Regions from separate parts of the Bradyrhizobium sp. WYCCWR15520 genome, predicted to be linked through region 2. Evidence: predicted binding sites of a transcription regulator. Region 2 holds the regulator's gene; the other holds the start of a gene.

Region 1 (4,209 bases), on a different contig from region 2:
GCTGGGCGCAACCCGGGCACGGCTGCTCGGCGCCTACGCACTGGAATACCTGATGATCGGCCTTGCCACCGCGGTATTCGGCGTCATCGCTGGCTCGATCGCAGCGTGGCTGATCGTGACCCGGCTGATGACGTTGAGTTTCATCTGGCAAGCCGGCAGCGCGGCTGGCGTGGTCATAGCCGCCCTGATCGTCACGGTGGGGCTGGGGCTCGCCGGGACGTTGCTGGCGCTGAACCAGAAGCCCGCCAGCGTGTTGCGGAATTTGTGACAATTTGTAGCGGCGGAAAGCCGGGTTAACGCAAGCTTTACACGCAAATGGCGGGCAGAAGCGACATTCAGCCGCGCGTGGAAGCTTGCGTCGAATGTGTTAGTTTCCCACATACCAGCCAAGATCAGTGGCCAGGTTCATGACGTGAAATTAGCGTCGGCAGATCGGGACATCTGAGCTAAGAAATCTAACCGGCGCCGCAAACCCCTTGCGCTCCGCCGGGCAACCAACGGGAATTCGACCATGTCGGACCTAGACCGTAACTACGTATCTCCTTTCGGCCGGGCCGCCGGACGCGTTGACGCAGCGGCCGTCGATGCCGGTCTGCGCGCCTACATGCTGCGCATCTACAACTACATGAGCATCGGCCTGGCCATCACCGGCCTTGCGGCGCTCGGCGTCTACATGGCCGCCGTGACCACCGACCAGGCCGGCGCCGCCGCCCGGTTCGGCAACGCCTTCCTGACGCCGTTCGGCTACGCGATGTATGTCAGCCCGCTGAAGTGGCTGTTCATCCTCGCGCCGCTGGTCATGGTGTTCGCGATCTCGTTCGGCATCAACCGGCTGCGGCCCGCGACGGCACAATTGCTGTTCTGGGCGTTCGCGGCCCTGATGGGCATTTCGCTGTCGTCGATCTTCCTAGTGTACACCCACACCTCGATCGTGCGGGTGTTCTTCATCACCGCGGCGACCTTCGGCGCGCTGAGCCTTTACGGCTACACCACCAAGCGTGACATGAGCGGCATGGGGTCGTTCCTGTTCATGGGCCTGATCGGCGTCATCATCGCGAGCCTGGTCAACCTGTTCCTGGCGAGCTCGATGCTGCAGTTCATCGTCTCGGTGGTCGGCGTGCTGGTGTTTGCCGGCCTCACCGCCTGGGATACCCAGCGGCTGAAGAACGACTACATCTATGGCTACGCCTCCGAGGGCGGCGAGATAGCGGACAAGGCGGCGATTACCGGCGCACTGTCGCTCTATCTGAACTTCATCAACCTGTTCACGCTGCTGCTGCAGCTCCTCGGCCAGCGCGAATAAGCGCCCCGATCAGGTTCACGAGTTGAAGCCCCGGCCTCGCGCCGGGGCTTTTCTTTTGATCCGTGATCGTCATGGCCGGGCCTCACCCGGGCCACGACGGAAAGAGCGTTGATCCAGAGCTGTCTGCTGGTATCTTTTTGCCATGCCCGCTTCTGAAACGTCCGCTCCTGAAATCCGGCCCGCCACCGAGGCCGACCTCCCCGCCATCACCGAAATCTACGAGCACGCAGTGCGCTACGGCACCGCGACGTTCGAACTGATCCCGCCCGATCTCGCCGAGATGACCCGGCGGTTCAAAGTCCTGATGGATGGCGGCTTTCCCTATTTCACCGCCGCCGTCGAAGGCGAGGTGATCGGCTATGCCTATGCCGGGCCGTACCGGCCGCGCCCGGCTTACCGCTTCTCGGTGGAGAACTCGGTCTACCTGAAGCCCTCGACCCACCGGCGCGGCGTCGGCTTTCAGCTGATGCAGCGGCTGATAGCCGAATGCGAGGCGCGCGGTTTCCGGCAGATGATCGCCGTGATTGGCGATTCCGCCAACGCCGGCTCGATCGGCCTTCACACCAAGTGCGGTTTCCAGATGATTGGGACGCACCCCAGCGTCGGGCTCAAGTTCGGCCGTTGGCTGGATACGGTGATGATGCAGCGCGCGCTGGGCGAAGGCGCGACGACGGTGCCGAAGGATTGAGAAGGCTTCGCAGCCCGGATGGAGCGCAGCGCAATCCGGGACGATCTCGCAAGCGGACACGGTCTTCCCGGATTTCGCGGAGCCTGTCATCGGGCGCGCGTTCGCGCGACCCGTTGGCTCTCCATCCGGGCGACAGGATCCCGCCTAAACCAACGCCAGCTTGCGGTCGATCACCAGCAGTACGCGTTCGAGCTCGTGGCCGCGGCGCAGGATCAGCCCGGTCGCCGAGATCACGCTGTACATGCCCTGCTTGCGCGCGAGCCGCGGGTCCTTCTCGATGCGGTAAAGCGGGACTTCGGAAGCGCGGCGAAACACCGAAAACACCGCGCGGTCTTTCATGAAGTCGATGGCGTAGTCGCGCCATTCGCCGTCGGCGACCATGCGGCCATACAGATTGAGGATACGGTTGAGTTCGAGACGATTGAACGTGACCCGATTCGGCGGAGGAACTGCAGTGGCGGGGCGCGCCACTGCGCGGCTCGCGCTTGGATCGGTGTCCTCCGATATCGGGTTCATGGAGCGCCTCCTGTCATCCGACCGACATGATCGCGCTAACCGCGAAAAGCCGCAAGGGGGCTGGAAATGCGAGGAAACCGCATGGAACCGCCGAAATAACGGAAATACCGATCCCCGGGGATTCACGGGATCGTTAGCGGAATCTTATTGCTGCCCCACTTCCGCCAACCGCCTGCCCCGCTGGGTTGCGAGAAAACAATCCTGCGTTGGCCCGGTCCTTTCGGTTCCGGATTCCTCAGCCCCCAGCCCCCCGGGGCCGTCGGGATCGGGCCTGTTCGCAGAAGGGAGTTAATCCCGATACTGGGCCAACGAGAGTTGGTCCTTTTTCGTTTGTGGGCGGGCTGTCGTAGATGCCACGCTCAACTCTGGCTTCGTCGGCTGCAGCACAGCACCCAGTTTGAAATCTTCAGCATCGTAGCCCGGATGGAGCGCAGCGTAATCCGGGGATCATCACTGGCGGAGAAAGCTGTCCCGGATTGCGCTGCGCTCCATCCGGGCTACGGAAGCGCCAGCGTTAATCAGCGCAACGCGGTGTAGGCGGCGCCGAGCATCGCGCCCGGCTTGTCGCGACTGCCGTCCTGGACATAGACGACCGCACCGTCGACGCCGTCGCGGGAAATACTCTCCAGCGGAACGGTCCAGCTTCCCGAGCTTCCGTTCCAGTCGCCGACCTTCACCAGATTGCGCACCACGTTGTAGTAGGTGATCTGCTGGCCACGGTTCTCGCCGCGCCCGATCGAAATCGGTACCGCCTTCGAGACGGAGCAGAGCCAGATTTCGCCGCGGCCCGGCGTTGACACCTTGCTCGCATCGACCGAGACATTGAGCAGCTTGCCCGACAACGTCATCGTCACTGGCACCGACATCACGCCTTCGGTCTTGCCGGTCGTCTTGATGGCGCCTTCGATGGCGGCGCGATCGCTGCCGATCACTTGTGCGGAGCCGTTAACGATCATCTGCGGCGTGTAGAGGTTGCGATCGCCGCGCACATGCGAATAGGCTTTCTGACGCGCGCTGAAGCGCGAGTCTGCCAGCGTGTCCTTCCAGCCGAGATAATCCCAGTAGTCGACCGGCATGCTCAGCGCGATCACCGACGGATCCTTGGCCAGTTCGCCGACGATCTTGTCGGCCGGCGGACACGACGAACAGCCCTGCGAGGTGAACAGTTCAACGACGGCGCGCGGATCGGCATGAGCCGGGCGGATGACCGCGATGATTGCACAGACGCCGAGCGCTCCGGACCATCGCGAAATGTTGTAGGCCATCATCGCTGACATGCTGCGAACCGGCGGTAGTGTTTTCGATCCGTATTTATACGGGGCATGATTTGAGCTCCTGAAAGCGTGCCCCAGACGCGCGAAAGCGGCCTTGTCATAGGCCGCCTTCTTTCTTGTCGCCACTCACTTCGAAGTGAGGCACTGATCACGAATCCGCGTTAAGCCGCGAGTTTGCGCAGCACATAATGCAGAATGCCGCCGTTTCGGTAGTACTCGAGCTCGTCGAGGGTATCGATGCGGCACAGCAGCGGCACGCGCTGCAGCGAACCGTCGCCGGATACGATCTCGGCCGTCAGCGTCTGGCGCGGCTTGAGGTCGCCCTGCAGCCCCCGGATCGTCACCGTCTCGTCGCCCTTCAGCCCGAGCGATGTCCACGACGTGCCGTCCTCGAAGGTGAGCGGCAACACGCCCATGCCGACCAGGTT
Region 2 (4,209 bases):
GTGTTCGAAGAAGCCGGGCTTCAGCATCACGTCGAGCACGGCGTTGGCGGCTGCGATCGCCAGCGGATTGCCGCCGAAGGTCGAGCCGTGCGAGCCGGGCGTCATGCCGCTCGCGGCCTCCGCCGTCGCCAGCACCGCACCGATCGGAAAACCGCCGCCGAGCGCTTTCGCCAGCGACATCACATCCGGCGTGACGCCGACGCGCTTGTAGGCAAAGAGATCGCCGGTGCGGCCCATGCCGGTCTGCACCTCGTCGAACGCGAGCAACAGGCCCTTCTCGTCGCAGAGCTGGCGCAACGCCTTGAAGAAGGATTGCGGCGCGGAGCGCACACCGCCTTCGCCCTGCACCGGCTCGATCAGGATGCCCGCGGTATTGGGACCGATCGCCTTCTTCACGGCTTCCAAATCGCCATGCGGCACCTGGTCAAAACCGTCCATCGGCGGGCCAAAGCCTTCGAGATATTTGGCGGAGCCGGTGGCCGCGAGCGTGCCCAGCGTGCGGCCGTGGAAGGCGCCCTCGAAGGTGACGAGGCGATAGCGCTCGGGATGGCCCTTGGAGAATTGATAGCGGCGCACGAGCTTGATCACGCCCTCCATTGCTTCCGCGCCCGAATTGCAGAAAAACACCAGGTCGGCAAAGCTCTGCTCGCACAGCCGCGCGGCCAGCTTCTCGCCATCGGGCGACTTGAACAGGTTCGACATGTGCCAGAGTTTCGTCGCCTGTTCCTGCAGCGCCTTGATCAGATGCGGATGGCAGTGACCCAGCGCATTCACCGCGACGCCCGAGGTGAAATCGAGATAGCGCTCGCCATTGGTTGCGGTCAGCCAGCAGCCCTCGCCGCTTTCGAAGCCGAGATCGACCCTGGCGAAGACGGGAAGCAGATGCGACGTGGCGCTATTGGTCATGGCAATCACAAAAGGTTTGCACTGAAGGTTGACCGGCCGGGGACACGCAGGCAGTGGCGCGAACGCGGCAGCAGCCGGTCTGGCGAAAACGAAACGTGCCGCCTCTTAAGGGCGGCACGTGAGAGGTATTCTATGTCGGCCGGGAGCGCTGTCAACACGCCACGGAACGGCCTTTCCTGCAGTGCAAGATGCCAAAATCCGTAGGATTGCGGTGTGGTGGAAAACACGCAGTGAAACGCCTAGATGTCAGAAGATGTGGACGTTGGGGCGCGGACTCTTGCGCCCGAGTCACGCCATATTGTAGCGTTTGGGCTGTCGGGTACGACATCTCGTGCGGCAGTTCTGATCCCTAAGAGTCCATTTGTGCAGGCGTAAACGTTCGGGCGCGGTTAACGCGCCCGGCGAGGGCTAAGGGATTCTGACCGCAGGGATTTTTGAGACGAATGACATCGCCCGCGCTGCCCTCGATTGGCCGGCGCGATGCGAAGGGAAGATTACGATGACGGTTTTGACCTGGTCCGACGATCGCGTCGAGCAGCTGAAGAAGCTCTGGGAAGCCGGATTGTCCGCGAGCCAGATTGCCGCGGAACTCGGAAATGTGACGCGAAACGCCGTAATCGGCAAAGTGCACCGGCTGGGCCTGTCCGGCCGAGCCAAGAGTCCCTCCTCGGCCGCTCCGCGGCAGCGCAAGGCACGCCCCGCCGCCCAGCAGATGATGCGGGTGTCGCGCCCGGTCTCGCGCGGCAACACCGCGCTGGCGCACGCTTTCGAGGTGGAGATCGAGGCCGATCCGGTCGCCTTCGACAATGTAGTGCCGATGAGCCAGCGGCTGTCGCTGCTCGAACTGAACGAGGCGACCTGCCACTGGCCGGTCGGCGATCCTTCGAGCCCGGAATTCTTCTTCTGCGGCGGCAAGGCGCTCAGCGGCCTGCCCTACTGCGCGCATCACTCGCGCGTGGCGTATCAACCGGCCGCCGATCGGCGGCGGCAGCAGCCGAAGCAGACGAGGTAAGGCGCGCTCATTTGCGCGAGACGTAAGCGCTCCGCGCAAGGTGCGCTCCCTCGCCCCGCTTTTGCGGGGCCACGACGAGCGAAGCTCGCGCTGAGAGGGTTGGGGTGAGGGGCTCTCTCCGCGATTGCGGTCTATCGATAGACCTGTACCCCCGCATCCGGATCGCCGATGCGGCAACCACTGTCATTGCCAGCGACAAACGCCGAAGCGTTTGCGCAAGGGAGCGAAAGCGACGAAGCAATCCATACTTGCCGCGTGGCACTATGGATTGCTTCGCTTCGCTCGCAATGACGATGAGAGAGCTGCCGCTTTCGCGGGGACGACGGTGGAGTTTGCGCGGATGATAGCGAAGCCTTACGGCTCCACCTTGGCAAACCGGTCATCCAGCGCATAACCGGCGCCGCGCACGGTACGGATCGGGTCCTGCTCGCGGCCGGGGTTGAGCAGCTTGCGCAGGCGGCCGATGTGGACGTCGACGGTGCGTTCGTCGATATAGATGTCGCGGCCCCAGACGCTGTCGAGCAATTGCTCGCGGCTGAAGACGCGGCCGGGATGTTCGAGGAAAAATTCCAGCAGGCGATATTCGGTCGGGCCGAGGTCGATCTGGCGGCCGGAGCGCGCGACGCGGCGTTTCTCGCGGTCGAGTTCGATGTCGCCATAGGTCAGGACGGTAGCGAGCCGCTCCGGGCTTGCCCGACGCAACAGGCCTTTCACCCGCGCCAGGAGTTCCGGCACCGAGAACGGCTTGACGATGTAGTCGTCGGCACCGGTCGCAAGCCCCCGCACCCGCTCGCTCTCCTCGCCGCGCGCGGTCAGCATGATGATCGGCAACTGCTTGGTTTCGGGCCGGGCGCGCAGGCGGCGGCAGAGCTCGATGCCGGACAAGCCCGGAAGCATCCAGTCGAGCACGACGAGGTCGGGCACGCGCTCCTTCAGCCGCGTATCGGCGTCGTCGCCGCGGCCTACGGTCTCCACTTCGTAGCCTTCAGCGTCGAGGTTGTAGCGCAACAGCGTGGTCAGCGCTTCCTCGTCCTCGACCACCATAATGCGTGCGCTCATCCTTTTCTTGCCTCTTCTGTCTGACGCGTTTTCTTCACGCGAACCGGCCTCCACTTCGCTCGAAAACGCTACGTCAACTATTCGGCACGGTCGTAGCAAACGTCGTCATGTCGCCCTTCGGGCGCTTGTCGAGCATCTGCTGTCCCTCGATCATGTAGAACACGGTTTCGGCGATGTTGGTCGCGTGGTCGCCGATCCGCTCAATATTCTTGGCGCAGAACATCAAATGAATGCAGAACGAGATGTTGCGCGGGTCTTCCATCATGTAGGTGAGAAGTTCGCGGAACAGCGAGGTGCAGATGGCGTCGACTTCCTCGTCGCCTTTCCAGACCGCCATTGCCGCCGGCAGGTCGTGCGCGGCATAGGCGTCCAGCACCGACTTGACCTGCGTTTGCACCAGATCGGTCATGTGTTCGAGGCCGCGCATCAGCTTCAGCGGCTGGAAATCGTTCTCCAGGGCCGCGACCCGCTTGCCCATGTTCTTGGCGAGATCGCCGATCCGCTCCAGATCGGTGGCGACGCGCATGGCGCCGACGATTTCGCGCAAGTCGATCGCCATCGGCTGGCGGCGGGCGATGGTCAATACCGCTCGCTCCTCGATCAAATGCTGCAGGCGGTCGATCTCGACATCGGTTGCGACGACGCGCTTGCCGAGTGCGACGTCGCGGCGGACCAGCGCGTCGACGGATTCGGTGATCATGCGTTCGGCCAGGCCGCCCATCTCCGCGACTAGGCGGGTGAGTTCCTGAAGGTCGCTGTCGAACGCCTTGGCGGTGTGCTCGGAAGCCATGTCTTGTCTCCTCAGCCGAACCGGCCGGTGATGTAATCCTGGGTGCGTCGGTCGCTCGGCGAAGTGAAGATCTTGTTGGTGTCGTCGAATTCGATCAGCTCGCCGAGATACATGAAGGCGGTCTTGTCGGAGACGCGCGCCGCCTGCTGCATATTATGGGTGACGATGGCGATGGTGTAGTCCTCCGCCAGTTCCTGAATCAGTTCCTCGATCTTGGCGGTCGAGATCGGGTCGAGCGCCGAACAGGGTTCGTCAAACAGGATTACCTCGGGCCTGACAGCGACCGTGCGGGCGATGCAGAGCCGCTGCTGCTGGCCGCCGGACAGCGAGAGGCCGGAGGCGTTCAGCTTGTCCTTGACCTCGTTCCACAGCGCGCCGCCGCGCAGCGCCTTCTCCACCCGGCCGTCCATTTCCGACTTCGAGATCTTCTCATAGAGACGGA

What was found. The regulator PhoB, encoded in region 2, activates phosphate uptake and scavenging genes when phosphate is short. The targets are predictions, from matches to a motif close to TGTCATNNANCTGTCAT.
Region 1: AC0QUY_RS25570 (DUF2794 domain-containing protein) is a predicted target of PhoB. The motif match lies at 2,519-2,535, and genes of this name have one in related genera.

Annotation. Positions count from the first base shown of each region.
Region 1 is NZ_JBWBWM010000023.1:77,672-81,880, forward strand. It holds gene AC0QUY_RS25555 (ABC transporter permease) at 1-268, shown strand, start outside; gene AC0QUY_RS25560 (Bax inhibitor-1/YccA family protein) at 512-1,303, shown strand; gene AC0QUY_RS25565 (N-acetyltransferase family protein) at 1,446-1,991, shown strand; gene AC0QUY_RS25570 (DUF2794 domain-containing protein) at 2,136-2,507, opposite strand; gene AC0QUY_RS25575 (DUF1223 domain-containing protein) at 3,026-3,784, opposite strand; gene acnA (aconitate hydratase AcnA) at 3,943-4,209, opposite strand, start outside.
Region 2 is NZ_JBWBWM010000012.1:11,330-15,538, forward strand. It holds gene AC0QUY_RS15080 (acetylornithine transaminase) at 1-906, opposite strand, end outside; gene AC0QUY_RS15085 (GcrA family cell cycle regulator) at 1,406-1,918, shown strand; gene phoB (phosphate regulon transcriptional regulator PhoB) at 2,273-2,977, opposite strand; gene phoU (phosphate signaling complex protein PhoU) at 3,051-3,767, opposite strand; gene pstB (phosphate ABC transporter ATP-binding protein PstB) at 3,779-4,209, opposite strand, start outside.